One region of the Clostridioides sp. LIBA-6622 genome, then DNA from elsewhere that is predicted to be linked to it. Evidence: riboswitches for the same ligand, from Rfam matches in the RefSeq annotation. Region 1 holds a riboswitch; each other region holds the start of a gene.

Region 1 (4,675 bases):
TGCGTCCAAAGCATTAACTCCCATATGAGGATGACTAGCTGCATGTGCTGATACACCTTCAAAACTAAATTCTAATGAATCTATTGCTAAAGCCTTACAATTTATATTATTAAAAGCTTCTATATGCATCTGATAGCTTACATCAATATCGTCAAAAGCTCCTGCTTTAACTAAGTCACATTTTCCTCCTGTTGTTTCTTCAGCTGGTGTTCCTATTAGTACAATTTTTCCTTTAAAACTTTCTTTTAACTTGCTTAATACTATACAAGCCCCTAGTGTAGATGCCGCAATCCAGTTATGACCACAAGCATGACCTGGTTCTTTATCTTCTCCATATCCAGGAAGTGCATCATACTCAGCTAAAAATGCTATAGTAGGACCATCACTATCCCCTAGTTCTGCTCTAAAAGCAGTATCTATATTGCAGTATGGATAAGTTGTATCAAATCCATACTCTTTCATTTTCTCTACTAAATATTTTGATGATATATATTCTTCTTCCCCTAGTTCTGGGTTGTTGAATATAAAATCACATACTTCTTCAATTTGTTTTCCAAGTTCATTCTCTATATCATAAGCTCTTTTCTTTATACTCTCTATCATAACTTACCTCCTATTAAAATCCTAGATATAATCCTACTGTCAAAAATACCATTACAAGAATTGTTAATACTACCATTAGAGGAACTACGAATCTAACCCACTTTGACCAAGGAATATTAGCTACTGCTAGTGCTCCCATTAAAACACCTGATGTAGGAGTTATTAAGTTAGTTACACCTATACCAAATTGATACGCTGTAACTATCATTTGTCTAGATACATCTACTAAATCTCCAAGTGGTGCAAGTACAGGTATCGTAAGTGATGCAAGCCCTGATGCTGATGGTATTAAAAATGCTATTAATCCTTCTATTAAGAAAGTTAAATTTATAAATATAGTTTTTGGTAATCCATTTAATAAATTTGCTGCAGAATTTAAAATTGTATCTATTATAAATCCATTTTCTGCTATTATTACGATTCCACGTGCAAATGCTATACACAACCCTGCTGTCATTAAATCTCCTGCTCCACTTATAAATGAATTAACTATTTCATCTTGTTTAAGCCCTGATGCTATTCCAGATATTATACCTATGGCTGTAAATATCATTGCAATTTCAGCTATATACCATTCTAATCTTAAAACTCCAAATATCATAATTCCCATACCTATTACAAAAATTGCTATTACAATGGCTTCTCTTTTTGTAAATTCTTTTATAGTTGTATCACTATTAGTTATTGATTCTTGATTCAGTGATATATCATGTACTAAAGACTTTTTAGGGTCTTTTTTCACTCTATTAGCATACATCATAACAAATGCTATAGATATAGCCATATATATTATAAACATAACAACTCTAAACTCTATTCCAGAACCTGGTGCTATTTGTGACAATGCCTGTGCTATTCCTACAGAGAAAGGATTAGTAGTAGCCGCTCCAAATCCAGCTGTTGCCCCTATAAATACTGTTGCCACCGCGGTTAACGAATCATATCCCATGCTGGTCATAAGTGGAATAAATATCATATAAAAAGGTAATGTTTCTTCACTCATTCCAAAAGTTGTACCACCAAGACCAAATAAAATCATTGATATAGGTATTATTAAAAATTGAAACTTCTTCATTCTATTTACAGTATGTGCTATAATTGCTTCTATTGCACCTGTTTTGTTAACTATTCCAAAAGCTCCTCCAACTATCAAAACAAATCCAACGACTTCAGCTGCATCTATAAATCCATTTATAGGAGCTGAAAATACATCAGTAACACCTTGTGGATTTGATGGTGCTTTTTCATAAGTTCCAGCAACAACAACTGACCTTCCGTCTATATCTACCCTTTCAAAATTTCCACTTGGTACTATCCAAGTAAGAACTGCCATTACTACTATTAATAAGAATATTATAGTAAGTGTCTGCGGCATAGTAAACCTCTTCTTTTTTAAACTGCTCATTTGTATTCTCCCCACTTTTAAATTAAAATATTTTATTATTGCATCCCTTTTCTATCCTATTTTGTATAGATGTAAAAAAGCTCAACATGGATACATGTTGAGCTAAATGTGCTAAATACAACATACCTACATCTTCCCTTTATCTTATTTAAGATAGCTCTCCATCAAAATTCGGGATGATTTTGATGACAGTACTGTACCTATTAAATACAGTCCCAGCACTAGCTTTGGACACTAGCACTTCGGCAATTACTCCTTTTATATTGATTCATTGGCTTCCGGCCTCTTCAATATTAATCTTAGTAAATGCAACCTCTACCTCAATCTTTTTATTAGACGAGGTAATGCTTATTAAATTTTATTTATTGTAAATAATTGTAGCATAATATGTCGAGATTGTAAATATTTTCAATATAATAATACTTACATTTAATGACATTAACAAGTTTAATTAATACTATTCCAATATATAATCACAACCTTAGTTTTATGTTTGAAAATATATTTATTTTCTCTTCTTTCTATTACATTGTTTATATATTTATCCACCACTTCAACAAAATTAATATTTTTATTTAATTCAGCCTTAATTTTAAGATATATGTCTTCTATACTATCGAATTCAATTTCATTTTCTACGTCAATAAACTTTATATCTGCACATATATTCAAAGAATGTAATATATTTGGAATATATATATAATCTGGACAAGTTCTATCCTTCTCTCCTAAAGCAATATATAAGTCATTAAATAATGGCTTTTGAATAGTTCTTACTATAATTACTTTTTCTTTAGCTAACTTATTCATTTTATTCAATGCATCTTTAATATTCCAAATTCTATAAAGAGAATTTACAGATAAAATGTAGTCACTACACTCAAAATTGACATCTTCCCATTTACCTTGCATTGTTTTTATATTGGTTATATTATATCCTCTAATCTTTTCTTCAAGCATATCAAGCATATCTCTTGAAAAATCATTAGCAATTACAACTTTACATTTCTTAGAAAGTGGTATAGTGAATTTTCCTGTCCCTGCACCTATTTCTATAAGATTTTTTCCTTTCTCTATTAATTTATCAATAAAATCAAATACTTCTTTTGAATAATCATAAAGAGTTGGCTTATCATCATATTTATGAGATAATTTTTTAAAAAATAATCTTTCTACCTCATCATCAAAAGCTCTTTCCTTTGAATATCCTTCTTTACTTTCAATATATTCATGCCATTTTTTTTCGAAATCTATATCTTTGTAATACATGATTAATCACCCTTTCTAAAATGTTAAGATTAAGTTTTATCAACATAATAATTGATTAATTAAATACTTAGCTAAATGACTGGTGATTATATTCTAAAAGTTAATAAAATTCTCGATAAGCTCTTTAGTATAAGCATGCTTTGCACCTTTATATAATTCTTTTGAACCTATAATTTCAACTATTTTACCATTTAACATAACTGCAATTTCATCACTAAATTCCTTAACTAAGTCTATATCATGAGATATAAATAAATAGGTTATATTAAACTGTCTTTGAGCTTTCTTCAAGACTTGTACAACTTGAGCCTGCACAGATACATCTAACATTGATGTAGGCTCATCCAATATTATAAATTTAGGCTTTAATAAAAGTACTCTAGCTAAAGCAACTCTTTGTATTTGTCCTCCACTTACTTGATATGGGTATCTAGTTAAGATTTCTTCACTAAGTCCAACAAAACTTAAATATTCCCTTATAAGTTCTGTTGATTTATTCTTCTCATAGATTTTATGAATTTTTAATGGCTCTATAAGGCTATCATATATAGTTTTCTTAGGACTTAGAGCCGAATCTGGATGTTGAAATATTACTTGCATCTCTTTTCTTAAATTCCTCATCTTAGAAAAATTATAATTACTTATATCTCTACCATTAAAATAAATTTTGCCTCCATCAGATTTAATAAGTCTTAAAATAAGCCTTGATAAAGTTGATTTTCCACACCCACTTTCTCCCACAAGACCCAAAGTCTTTCCTTCTTCTATTTCAAATGATACGTCATCTACTGCCTTGACTATTTTCTTGTTAATTATTCCACTCCTAAACTCTTTGTAAAGATTACAAATTTTTATCATAAATAAAACACCTCACCTTTGAACCATTAACATCAAATAATACTGGCTCATAATCAGAACATGATTTTTTTGCAACTTTACATCTTGGAAAAAACCTACATCCTTTTGGTAAGTCTGTTAGACTTGGTGCTATTCCATCAATAGGCATTAATTTTTTACTTGGTTGTGAATCAATTAAACCTCTTGTATAAGGATGTAATGGATTGTTAAATATACTATCTTTGGAACCTTTTTCTATGATTTTACCTGCATACATAACCATAACTTCATCACAGAGTTTTTTAGCTAACATTAAATCATGTGTTATGAGTACCATGCTAACACCCATATTACTTCTTAAATCATAAAATACCTCATATACTTGTTTTCTTATTATGGCATCTAACCCTTTAGTTGGTTCATCTGCAATTATCCAGTTTGGTTTTAGTGCTGTCCCTATAGCTGCTAATGCCCTTTGACTCATTCCTCCACTTAGTTGGAAACCATAAGAATTATAAATTAAATCAGTATTTGAAAAAGAAAATTTTCTTAATATCTCTA
Region 2 (4,136 bases), 1.8 Mb from region 1:
ATGGGACTGTCAATATCCTTTTTCAACTAGTTATGTTATAATACAAATAACATTTATTCAGATAATGTGAATGATAGTGTAATATAAAATACAGGAGGAATTTTAATGCTGGCAACGCATATATATTTTAACGGAAATTGTAAGGAGGCGATAGAGTTATATAAGAACACTCTATATGCTGATGTTAAAACACTCATTGAAGATTCCAATTCAAATCTTGTTGTTCATGCAGAACTGACAATTCATGATGAATTGCTCATACTAAATGATTTTGGCAATAGTGATGGAGTTTCAAGGTCTGGAGGATATCAGTTATGCCTCCAATTTGATAACGAAGATGAGCTAAAAAGAGCTTATTCAAACATGGAGTTTGAAAGTATTACAATTAACCCAATACAATCCACAGATTACAGTCCATGCACTGTAAGATTTGAAGATAGATTTGGTGTAAGGTGGGCATTTTGGGTATAGACAATTGTATATTACATGTATCTTCTAATTTGAAAACACTCAATGTGCTTTTATATTTGATTTATTTATCAAAAAATAAAAACGGGATAGCCCACTCCGAAAGCCAGCAACCCCAGTTTTTTTCAGCACAACTAAGTACTGTATAATGCGGATGAAGGGAGTCGAACCCCCACGCCAATGGCGCTAGATCCTAAGTCTAGTGCGTCTGCCAATTCCGCCACATCCGCTTATCACTCTTTTATTTTACTATATTTCGCTATTATTTTCAATAACTTTTTAATATTATCTAAAAACTAACAAAACAATGATAATAAAAGGTGAAATTTATTTATATCCTTATTCTGCAAGTTCTATCTCTGCTTCATCAACTCTCTTACCAATTATTTGAATACCAACAAACACAGCCACTATAGCCAATGGTAACACTATATATATTGGCAGTCCAAAGCCAGCTGGTATATATCCAAATACAATAGTGATTACTGCTGTAAATATAGCATATGGCATTTGAGTATTAACATGGTCTATATGATTACAGCCAGCTCCCATTGAAGAAAGTATTGTTGTATCTGAAATTGGAGAACAATGGTCTCCAAATATTGCACCTGTTAAAACTGCACTTGTACTTACTATTACATAAGACATATCAGGATTTAGTGAGTATGCTAGTGGTATTGCAAGTGGCATAAGTATACCCATTGTTCCATAAGCTGTTCCAGTAGCAAAAGATATTATTGCTCCTAAACCAAATATTAAACTTGGCAATAAGAATGGAGGTAATGAACCTGATAATAAGTGTATTAAAAACTTAGCTGTACCTAATTCTTTTATTACTGAACTTAATGACCATGCAAGTATTAATATTACACCAGTGATTACTAAGCTTTTCATTCCATCTATCCAAACATCAATTGCTTCTGACACTGTAAAAATCTTTTTAACTATAGCCATTATAATAGCAACTAAACTTGCAACAAGTGCAGATTGGAATAATGCTCTAGATGCATCAGATGCACTAAAAGCTTCTTTTATTGCCTCAAAAGAATATGGTGAATTTGTAAATAATTGTATTAAAGCTTTATCTTCACCACCCATTATAGATGTATATCCACTGTAATAGAATGATGCTAGAGCAACTACTATTAATGTCCCTATTGGAATTATAGCATTCCACACACTCAATTTTACTCCATTTTTTGGAGCTAAATCATCTAATTCTTCTACACCTTCATCAAGGTCTGTACCAACTTTTCTGCTTCTAGATTTTATCTCTGCTTTTCTCATTGGTCCAAATTCTTTTAATAATAATGCTGATATTACAATAAATGCTAATATTAATATATTATAAAATCTAAATGGTATTGTATTTAAAAATATACCAAACGCATCAACATCCACACTTATACTTTCAAAAGCATCATGTATTAAACCAACTTCAAGACCTATCCATGTAGATATTATAGCTAATCCAGCAACTGGTGCTGCTGTAGCATCTATTATAAAGGACAATTTTTCTCTTGATATTTTCATTTTATCTGCAACAGGTCTCATCATAGGCCCTACTATTAACGAATTGGCATAATCATCAAAGAATACTAAAAGACCCAAAAACCATGTTATAATTTGTGTACCTTTTGCTGATTTTGCTCTTTTGGCAAGTGCTTCAGCTATAGCCTTAGCTCCTCCCATTTTTGCAACAAGATTTATCACTCCTCCAATTGCTAGAACTTGTAGTATTATACCTGCATTCCACGGGTCTGATAACGATACCAAAGCTCTATCAACTAAATCTAAAAATGCTTGTATAAATGTAGCAAACACATTTATCCCACTAGCTTTAATTATAAAGCTACCAGAAAGAATCCCTATAAGTAAAGAAATTATTACGTTTTTAGTTATAAATGCAAGTATTATAGCAACTAATGGTGGTATTAAAGTTAAGATTCCAAATTTTTCTGCATTCGCTAGTGCAATAGTGTCTATATCTTCCTCCGCAAAAACCATTACTGTTGACATTATAAACATAATTGTCGTCAGAAAAATAATATTAATTTTTTTGTTTTTCATATAAATCTCCCTCTCTTTTTTTGTTTTGTGAATTATACAGGGTATTTGATAAAATAAAAAAAGCCTTAAGTGCTAAACACTCAAGGCTTGAAAATTACAATACATCAATGATATTAAAAATAAATATAATATAATTCCTTAAATGATAGCTCACCACAAATAAACCTGTGACAGTTGTACACATTTTCTATGTACCCCCAGCAATATAATCTTAAAGCATTGATTATAAAACTTCGGCAATATCTCCTTTCCTAATAAATCTCTGTGCTTAACTCATTATTAGTACTGATAGATTATTGCGCCTCTACCCTTCTATTCACTTTTATTAAGTATATTTTGAGTATATATTATTTATTTAAACTTTGCAAGGCAGTTTTTAAAATTCCTTTTTATTTTTTATATAAAATACCATATTTTTCTGATTATATTTAATATACATTTCTACTAATATATGATTATCTTCTAATTTAAAGGACTTTTTATATTATTGTCGAATTATAAAATTAATTGTACTAAGAATAACAAAAAAATTTTATCAATTATATGGAGGAATTACTTTAATGTTACTAATTTACAATGAAAAGACAAACCCTTACTTCAATTTAGCAATGGAAGAATATCTTCTAAAAAATTTTGACGAAGACTTATTTATTTTATGGAGGAATGAACCTTCTATAATTGTTGGAAAAAACCAAAATACACTTTCTGAAATAAATTTAGAATATATAAAAGAAAATTCTATACCTGTTGTTAGAAGACAATCTGGTGGTGGAGCTGTATTTCATGATTTAGGAAATATAAATTTTACATTTATAGCCTGCAATAATAATAGCTTTAGTGATTTCAGAAGATTCACTCAACCAATAATAGATTTACTTAAAACATTAGATGTAAATGCTGAATTTTCTGGAAGAAATGACCTTCTTATAGATGGCAAGAAGTTTTCTGGAAATGCTCAATACAACTACAAAAATAAGGTAATGCATCATGGTACACTGCTATTTTCATCTGAAATAAATGACCTTTCAAAAGCTCTAAAAGTAAAACCTATAAAATTTGAAGGAAAGGGCATAAAATCTGTAAAATCTCGTGTAACTAATATAAGTGAACATCTACAATCTAAAATGGATATTCTAGAATTTAAGAGTGCAATAATGAATTATCTTTCTAAGACTAATACTGATAATACTAACTATTATTTAAGTGAATATGACATCGAGCAAATAGAGAGACTTACTAAGTTAAAATATGAAACATGGGACTGGAACTTTGGTAATTCACCAAAATATACTCTTTCAAATGAATTAAAATATACTGGTGGAAATGTTGAATTTAATCTAAATGTTGATAAAGGTATAATAACTAGTATAAAATTTTTTGGGGATTTTTTTGGAAAATGTGACGTTTCATTTGTGGAAAATGAGCTTGTTGGCACGAAACATGAAGAAAATGCTTTAAGAAATATTTTAAATTCAATTGAAATAAATGATTATTTCTTAGGAGCTGATACTGATATTCTAGTTTCTGGAATCTTAGGTGTTAAATAGAAATACTAAAGATTTTAAAATATTTATAAAATTATGTTTACATATATAAAA
Region 3 (4,675 bases), 1.3 Mb from region 1:
AAAATTTTATTTTAGAGTTTATCATATAAAAACTATTGCTAGATAATTAGGCTGAAGATAGTAGTTTAACTTCGAGAGGATTAAGAATTCGTAAATCTTAGTTAGAACACTTTCTTCAGCTTTTAAATTTCTGCGATTATTTGTATTTTTACAGTATTTTGGGTATATATAGATTATATAATTAAATAAAATAGCTATATAAATGTATAAAGATATCTTAACACATAAATAAATATGATAAATATTTATTTTTTGTAAATATATGGATATAATAGTAATAATAACATTTTGTAGAGAGGAGTATTAAATGAAACGATATCTTAAAACATATGGAATTGCAATAATAATTGTAGCAATTTATGCATTTATTAAATTACCTGTACTTAGATTAGATTTCACATCTTTATTTTCAGTAGGAATAATTTTCTTTGTTGTGGCAGGAATATTAGATATGATGTTAGATAGAAATGAAAGAACATCTAAGCTTGCTAAATATAATTTTTCAATAGCAATAGCTTTGCTTGTGTACATTGTAGTTGTACCTTTTATAGCTTCTACACCTGTGTTTCATGCAAAGGCATATAAAGAGTTATTAGGAAAAGTAACTGAGAGTAAATTTACTGATGACATTAGTCCTGTCAGTGTAAATGACATTCGTCTTGTAGATGAAGATATGGCGATGAAATTGGGTGACAAAAAGCTTGGAGAAGTTCCAGCTATAGGTAGTGTGTCAAAATTAGGAAAATTCCATATACAAAATGTGGATGGAGAGTTGTACTGGGTGGCACCTCTTGTTCATAGAGACATAATTAAGTGGGTAACGTCTTTAAGTGGTACAAGTGGTTATGTAAAAGTATCCGCAAGTAACCCTCAAGATGTTCAATTGGTTCAAGAAATAGATGGAAAACCAATAAAAATAGTATATCAGCCAGAAGCTTATTTGCATCAAGATTTACAGAGACATTTATACATACATGGTATTGTAAATGTTGGTATGACAGATTTTACTCTTGAAATAAATGATGAAGGGAAGCCTTATTGGGTTGTAAGTTTATATGAGCATAAAATTGGTTATGGAGGCGCAAATGCTACAGGAATAGCCACTGTTGATGCAGAAACTGGAAAAATAAATGTTTATAATGTTAAAAATACACCTAAATGGGTGGATAGAATTCAGCCACAAGAATTTATAACAGACCAAATTAAAGACTGGGGAGTTTATGTTAATGGATTTTTAAATTCTGTTATATCAGAAAAAGGAGTATTAGTACCAACAGAAGGAACATCACTAGTTTATGGAAATGATAATAGATCTTATTGGTATACAGGTATAACATCTTCAGGAGGAGATGAATCTACAATTGGATTTATGTTAGTTGACTCTAGAACAAAAGAAGCTAGATTATATAAACAACCAGGAGCAACTGAGACAGCTGCAATGAAATCAGCTGAAGGTAATGTTCAAGAGAAAAATTATGAAGCAACATTCCCTGTAATGTATAATATATTAGGTCAGCCAACATATGTATCATCATTAAAAGATAAGGCGGGTCTTGTAAAGAGAGTTGCATTTGTATCTGTTGAAGATTATAACGTGCTTGGTATAGGTGAAGATAAAAACGAGGCATTAAGAAACTATAAGGATTCATTAGAATCTAAAGGTAATGATTTAAAATTTGATAATGATTTAAAAGACGAAGTTGTAGAAGGTATAGTTACAAGAATAAGTCCAGATGTACGAGGTGGAAATACTAATTATTATGTAACTTTAGATTCAAATAAAGAGATAATATTTAAAGCTACTTCAAAAGTATCTAGTGAATTGCCATTGACTCAAGTTGGAGACAAAGTTAAAATATCATATTCAAAAGAATTATCTGGAGTAATTGAAATGTCAGAATTTGATAATCTAAATATTGCAAACTTTGAAGATAAAAAGGCAAAAGATGAAACAGGAACTGATGAAAATACAAACTCTCAAGGTTCTGAAAGTCAAGAGAATTTATAGTTTAATCTAAAAAAATCGAAAATAGTATTTAATATATTAATAGCTAGTTTTTATGAAATTTATTTTTATAAAAACTAGCTATTTTATTTTAATTCTTTGTAAATTTAATGTCATAAAATTAATATAATATTAGTACAACTTTGCAAATAATACTTCAAGGAGAATTGTACTATGACGAATATGGAAAAAGAGATATTGCTTTTAATTAGCAGGGTTAGATGTGTTACAGAAGCTCAATTTAGAAAGATTTATGGAGACCAAAAGAGATATAATAAAAAAAACTTTAAAAAAACTTTGAGAAAAATGTGTAGTGAGTATACATTAAAAAAATATCCTTGTGATGTGGATTATTATAATTATAAAGACCTCTCATATGTATACTATTTGAATGGTAGTAAACTTTTTAAGGGAGATGATTTAATAAAGGCTCTAGTAGGGTCAGAATTAGTTGTTAGAATCAATACTGCAGGTTGTGATGTAAAAAGATTCTACCGAAATGTTAGTGTGGATGATGTGAAATACGATTTATTTATTGAATATACAGACCAATTTGGTAATATAAAACAGATTTTAGTGGATGTTGATTTAGATAATGAAATAGATATTTCTAAATATGAAAATCTTTCTAGAAAGATAGATAAATCTACAATTCCATTTTTTAAAGTGCCAAACGTTTTGGTAGTTACACCAGATAATCTATCTGAATTAAATGACTTAGATAGATATGATAATGAATATAGCATAAATTTTATAGATTTAGGATTAAATAAACTATTTAATTGTATATAAGCTAATTTTAAAAAGAGAATTATAGATTTGCCACATTTTGTAAAATAATTGTTGCAATATTATATAGAATGTGATAAAACTATATTAATAAATTAATTAAAAATAATGAGCCTAGGGTAGAGGTAGCTATATTCAATAGTATTCAATAGAAGCTGGTAAGTGTTGATGATTGATGAAAGGGTCTATAGCCGAAGAAAATTTGTTGACAGGCAAATTTTCTGGACTTATGCAGAATATGTATAAGGCTGTCACTTTTAAAGTGGTGAGCTACAAGGTTACTTGGTCTATAAGATTTACACGTCCAAAGTATACCTTTGGGCGTTTTTATTTATAAAAATTTAACTTGAGGGGGAAAAAGCATGAGTATAATTGTTCAAAAATATGGTGGAAGTTCAGTAGCAGATACTGATAAAATAAAATCGATTGCAGAAAATATAATAGAACGAAGAAAAGAAAATCCACAAATGGTAATAGTTGTATCTGCCATGGGTAAATCTACTGATGAATATATAAAATTGGCTAAAGAATTGAGTAATGAACCTAGTAAAAGAGAATTGGATGCCTTGATGTCTACTGGAGAAATGATTTCAGCTTCTTTATTATCAATAGCATTAAATGCACTTGGATGTAAAGCTGTAAGTTATAATGCCTATCAATTAAATATAAAAACAAGTGGTCTTCATGGAAAGTCTCAAATTGATGATATAAATGTAAATAGAATTAAAAATAGTTTAGATAAAGGAAATGTTGTAATAGTAACTGGATTTCAAGGAATCAATGAAGATGGTGATGTAACTACTCTTGGAAGAGGAGGTTCAGATACGTCTGCTGTGGCCCTTGCAGTTAAATTAAATGGAAAATGTGAGATATATACAGATGTTGATGGAATCTATTTTACAGACCCAAGAAAATATTCAAAAGCTAGTAAACTTGATGAGATTGAATATGAAGAAATGCTTGAGTTAGCAAGCTTGGGAGCACAAGTAATGCATTCGAGAAGTATAGAACTTGCACAAAAATATGGTGTTGAAATTTATGTTGGACGTACATGTGGTACAGTAAAAGGAACATATATAAGAGGGGGAAAAGATATGAAATTAGAGGATAAAGTAATAACAGGATTAGCTACTAGTGATGATGATAGCTCTATAACAATCAAAGATTTTAAAGCAGAAAATATATCTAGTTTATTTGAAGATATAGCAACTATAGGTATAAGTGTAGATATGATAAGTCAAACTGCACCTATTTTAGATAAAATAAGTGTATCATTTACAGTTCCAAAAGAAGAGTTAGGAGAATGTAAGAAGATAGTATCTAAGTACACAGATGAAGAACATGTAGTGATTGATAATAATATCACTAAATTCTCTTTAGTAGGTCTTGGCATGAAAAATACTTCTGGAGTTGCTGCTAAAGTATTTAAAATATTCAATGAAAATGGTATAATGATAAAACTTATAACTACATCAGAAATTCGTATAACATGTGCTATAAACTCTGATGATAAGCAAGTAGCTATAGAAAAAATCGCAGAAGTATTTAATATATAAAATTTGGGGAGGATACTATGAAACTTCATGGAACTATGACTGTAAATGATAATGAATTATATATTGGAGGAGTGAGTTGTTTAGAGCTTAGTAAAAAATATCAAACTCCACTTTATGTATTTGATGAAGCTTTGGTAAGACAAAATTGTAGAGAATATGTAGAATATTTTAAAGCCAAAGATGGGAAAAACAAGGTTGCTTATGCAGGTAAAGCTTTTTTACCTCTTTACATGTGTAATCTTATAAATGAAGAACAAATGTGCCTAGATGTAGTTTCAGGAGGTGAATTATATACAGCTTATAAATCGAATTTTCCTATGGAAAA
Region 4 (4,675 bases), 190 kb from region 1:
TGTCATTGCAGGTACTGGTTCAAACAATACTATGTTGTCTGTTCATATGAGTCAAGAAGCTGAAAAATTAGGAGTGGATGGTCTTTTAATAATAACTCCTTACTATAATAAGACTAATGAAAAAGGTCTTAAACTTCACTTTGAAACAATAGCAAATAGTGTTAAGTTACCAATTATTTTATACAATGTACCTGGAAGAACTAAAGTAAACATAAAGCCAACTGTTGTGGCTGAACTTGCTAAAATAGATAATATAGTTGCTGTAAAGGAAGCAAGTGGAGATTTGGCTCAAGTTGCGGAAATAGCTAAATTAGTACCTAAAGACTTTGCTATATACTCCGGTAATGATGATACCATACTACCATTATTATCATTAGGTGGAAGTGGTGTTATCTCTGTACTTGCTAACATCTGTCCTAAGGAAACACATGACTTAGTAACTAAATTCTTTAAAGGTGATATTGAAGGCTCAAAAAAATTACAACTTGATATGGATGCTTTAATTGCTGCCTTATTTATAGAAGTAAATCCAGTACCAGTTAAAACTGCCATGAATATTTTAGGTTTTAATGTTGGAGATTTAAGACTTCCTCTAGCTGAAATGGAGGAAACTAATCTTAATGTATTAAAACAAGAATTGACAAATTCTGGATTTAAATTTTAGCAATATTTATATAAATAAGTTGATTTTTTCTTAAATATGTATTATTATTAGAATAATCAAATTTTAATATCCTATTAACCTAGGGTAGAGGTAGCTGTAACTAAGAGTATCCAATAGTAGCTGGCAGGCGTTAATGATTGGAAAAAGGATTTACAGCCGAAGAAAATATTTCTTGCAATTATATTTTCTGGGATTACACATAATATGTGTAATACTGTCACTTATATTATAAGTGATGAGCTACAGGGTTTACTTTGAGTGATAAATTAGACGTACAAAGTATACCTTTGTACGTTTTTTGTATATAATTAAAGTTGTTAATATAATATTAAAGTTTTTAGATATAAAAAAATATTAACATATCTTACTTGTATAACTAAAATCAAATAAAACAATGTTTTAATAATTTAAAATTGGGGTGAATTTATATGAAAAAAGTAAACGTGGCGATAGTTGGTGCTACTGGAATGGTAGGTAGAACATTTTTAAAAGTATTAGAAGAAAGAAATTTTCCAATAGAAAATCTATTTTTATTCTCTTCTTCTAAATCAGCTGGTTCTAAAGTAACATTTTGTGGTAAAGAATATATAGTAGAAGAATTAAAGGAAACTTCATTTACTGATAGAGGTATACAAATAGCATTATTCTCTGCTGGAGGAAGTATTAGTGAGAAGTATGCTCCAATAGCAGCATCAAATGGAATCTTAGTAGTAGATAATTCTAGTCACTGGAGAATGGACCCAGATGTTCCTTTAGTAGTTCCTGAAGTAAATCCTGAAGCAATAAAAGAACATAAGGGCATAATAGCTAATCCTAACTGCTCTACTATACAAGCTATGGTTCCTCTTAAGCCACTTGATGATAAGTACAAAATTAAGAGAGTTGTATACTCTACTTACCAAGCTGTATCTGGTTCTGGTGTTAAAGGTGTTGAAGATTTAGAGAAAGGAATGAACGGTAATCCTACTGGATTCTACCCTCATCAAATATCTTACAATTGTCTTCCTCATATAGATTCATTTACTGAAAATGGATATACTAAGGAAGAAATGAAAATGGTAAATGAAACTATGAAAATACTTGGTAACTACGACTTAAAAATAACTGCAACTACTGTAAGAGTTCCAGTAAGAAATGGTCATAGTGAATCTATAAATGTTGAATTTAATAATCCATTTGAATTAGAAGATTTAGTGAAAACACTTGAAGAAGCTCCAGGTGTTGTAGTAGTTGATAATCCTGCTAAAAATGAATATCCAACTGCTGTAGAATTTGACAATAGAGATGAAGTATTTGTCGGAAGAATAAGAAGAGACTTCAGTGTTGACAATGGTGTAAATCTTTGGGTTGTAGCTGACAATATCAGAAAAGGTGCTGCAACTAATGCAATTCAAATAGCTGAAATGGCTTTATCATACGATTTAGTATAATATACAAACTTGTATAAATATATAATTTTGTAAAATATTAATAATAACACAAAAATAAGCATTAGAAGTAACTGTAATATAAAACACAAAAATAAAAAAGAGGGGATTGATTTTATATGATATTTAAAGGTTCTGCTGTTGCTCTAGTTACACCATTTACAAAGGATAACAAAGTTGATTTTGACAAATTAGGTGAATTGGTTGAGTACCAGATAGCTAATGGTACTGATGCTATAGTATCTTGTGGTACTACTGGTGAAGCTAATACTATGACTGATGAAGAACAACTTGCTACTATTAAGTATGTTGTAGAAAAAGTTAATAAAAGAGTTCCTGTTATAGCTGGAAGTGGTTCTAATGATACTATGCACTCAGTTAATCTAAGCCAGGAAGCTGAAAAATTAGGAGTAGATGCTCTATTAATCATAACTCCTTATTACAATAAAGCTAATAAAGCTGGGCTTAAACGTCACTTTGAAACAATAGCTAACAGTGTCAAACTTCCAATTATACTTTACAATGTCCCTGGAAGAACTTGTGTAAATATAAGTCCTAGCCTTATAGTTGAACTTGCTAAAATAGATAATATAGTCGCTGTAAAAGAAGCTAGTGGAGACCTAGGACAGGTTGCAGAAATAGCTAGTTTAGTTCCAGATGACTTTGCTATCTACTCTGGTAACGATGATACTATACTTCCTTTATTATCTTTAGGAGGTCAAGGAGTTATATCAGTACTTGCTAATGTTTGCCCTCAAGAAACTCACGATTTAGTAGCCAAATTCTTTGAAGGTGATATAGAAGGCTCTAGAAAATTACAACTTGGTATGGATGCTCTAATAGCAGCGTTATTTATAGAAGTAAATCCTATACCAGTTAAGACTGCAATGAATTTACTAGGATTCAATGTTGGAGATTTAAGATTACCTCTAGCAGAAATGGACCCAGCAAATTTAGAAGTATTAAAGAAAGAATTAGTTAACTTTGGACTAAAAGTTAATGCATAGTAAAAATTGATGCATGGTAAAAAATAAGTTTGGTCAAAAGTTAGCCCTTAATCATAGGAGGAAATTATGTTAAAAGTTATAGCAACTGGTTATGATGGAAAAATGGGTAAGATTTTAGCCGATACTATAAGAGAAGATAGTGAATTAGAATTGGTATGTGTTGCAGCTAGAGGTATGGATAGTTGTGAAGGCGACCTTAAAATCTATGAAGATATGAGCACTATAGTTGAAAATGTTGATGTAGTTATAGACTTTTCTCATCACTCTAATTTAGATAATATCTTATCTTATGTTTTAAAGACTAAGACACCTTTAGTAATTGCTACTACTGGATATAATGATGAAGAAATGAACAAAATACATGAAGCGGCTAAGGTTATTCCTGTATTCCAATCATATAATATGTCTCTTGGTGTAAATGTATTAGTAAAATTGGTTAAAGATGCAGCTAAATTATTAGAAGGATTTGATATAGAAATAATAGAAAAACATCACAACAGAAAAGTAGATGCCCCAAGTGGTACAGCTGTTATGATTGCTAACGCTATAAAAGAAGTTTTACCAAACGTTGAAAATAATTATGGTAGATATGGTCGTAGTGCAAAAAGACAACCAAATGAAGTTGGTATTCATGCTATAAGAGGTGGAAATATTGTTGGTGAACATGATGCTCTATTTGCAGGAGATAATGAAGTACTTACAATAAGTCATCAAGCCCAATCTCGTGGTATCTTTGCAAGTGGTTCTATAGCTGCTGCTAAATATTTAGTTAAACAAAAACCAGGATTTTATAATATGGATAGCATGTTAGGACAATAATAATATAATGAGAATACACAGTTTAACTCAAATATATGTAATAAATAAATTTATTTGATACTATGCTTAATATAATAAAAAATCTATAAAATAAAATATAAATAATGAAAAGTAAGTATATACTAAAATTGATAAATAAGTATATAATAAAAGAAATATAATGAAATACAAGGAGAATTAACAAATGGTAAATTTAAACGATGCTTATGAAATAGCAAGATATATAAAAGAAGTTAAAAAGAAAACACCTGTTAAGGTATATGTAAATACTAACTCTTTACATTTCCAATCAACTGATAAATTTAAAGTATTTGGATGCAATGGTTCTTATATATTTATAGGTGACTATGAAGATATAATGGAAGTATTAGATAAACATGGTAACGATATAATAGATACTCATGTAGAATATGATAGAAGAAATTCTGCTATTCCTCTAAAAAATACTTTAAGTGAACATGCTAGAATTGAGCCAGGTGCAATAATAAGAGACATGGTTACTATAGAAAAAAATGCTGTTGTAATGATGGGAGCTGTTATAAATATAGGAGCTGTTATTGGTGAAGGTTCTATGGTAGATATGAATGCTGTTATTGGAGCTAGAGGTACTCTTGGCAAAAATGTTCATTTAGGTGCTGGAGCTGTTGTTGCTGGTGTTTTAGAGCCACCTTCTGCTACTCCTGTTATAGTTGAAGATGATGTTTTGATAGGAGCTAACGCAGTTATTCTTGAAGGTGTTAGAATCGGTAAAGGTGCTG

Evidence for each region. Region 1 has a riboswitch for lysine ahead of ACTG47_RS16495 (YfcC family protein). Riboswitches for the same ligand answer to the same signal wherever they lie in the genome.
Region 2: another riboswitch for lysine. It lies ahead of ACTG47_RS08340 (Na+/H+ antiporter NhaC family protein); the one in region 1 lies ahead of ACTG47_RS16495 (YfcC family protein).
Region 3: another riboswitch for lysine. It lies ahead of ACTG47_RS10780 (aspartate kinase); the one in region 1 lies ahead of ACTG47_RS16495 (YfcC family protein).
Region 4: another riboswitch for lysine. It lies ahead of ACTG47_RS17400 (aspartate-semialdehyde dehydrogenase); the one in region 1 lies ahead of ACTG47_RS16495 (YfcC family protein).

Annotation. Positions count from the first base shown of each region.
Region 1 covers NZ_CP196998.1:3,537,423-3,542,097, forward strand. Annotated here, with positions in the region: gene ACTG47_RS16490 (M20 family metallopeptidase) at 1-603, opposite strand, end outside; gene ACTG47_RS16495 (YfcC family protein) at 617-2,008, opposite strand; lysine riboswitch at 2,155-2,334, opposite strand; gene ACTG47_RS16500 (class I SAM-dependent methyltransferase) at 2,456-3,277, opposite strand; gene ACTG47_RS16505 (ABC transporter ATP-binding protein) at 3,371-4,135, opposite strand; gene ACTG47_RS16510 (ABC transporter ATP-binding protein) at 4,119-4,675, opposite strand, start outside.
Region 2 covers NZ_CP196998.1:1,751,241-1,755,376, reverse strand. Annotated here, with positions in the region: gene ACTG47_RS08350 (VOC family protein) at 106-471, shown strand; tRNA gene ACTG47_RS08345 (tRNA-Leu) at 618-698, opposite strand; gene ACTG47_RS08340 (Na+/H+ antiporter NhaC family protein) at 808-2,538, opposite strand; lysine riboswitch at 2,677-2,853, opposite strand; gene lplA (lipoate--protein ligase) at 3,099-4,085, shown strand.
Region 3 covers NZ_CP196998.1:2,217,973-2,222,647, reverse strand. Annotated here, with positions in the region: gene ACTG47_RS10795 (hypothetical protein) at 1-2, shown strand, start outside; gene ACTG47_RS10790 (hypothetical protein) at 308-2,008, shown strand; gene ACTG47_RS10785 (hypothetical protein) at 2,180-2,797, shown strand; lysine riboswitch at 2,907-3,075, shown strand; gene ACTG47_RS10780 (aspartate kinase) at 3,157-4,350, shown strand; gene lysA (diaminopimelate decarboxylase) at 4,368-4,675, shown strand, end outside.
Region 4 covers NZ_CP196998.1:3,724,299-3,728,973, forward strand. Annotated here, with positions in the region: gene dapA (4-hydroxy-tetrahydrodipicolinate synthase) at 1-664, shown strand, start outside; lysine riboswitch at 742-915, shown strand; gene ACTG47_RS17400 (aspartate-semialdehyde dehydrogenase) at 1,093-2,094, shown strand; gene dapA (4-hydroxy-tetrahydrodipicolinate synthase) at 2,211-3,098, shown strand; gene dapB (4-hydroxy-tetrahydrodipicolinate reductase) at 3,165-3,917, shown strand; gene dapD (2,3,4,5-tetrahydropyridine-2,6-dicarboxylate N-acetyltransferase) at 4,102-4,675, shown strand, end outside.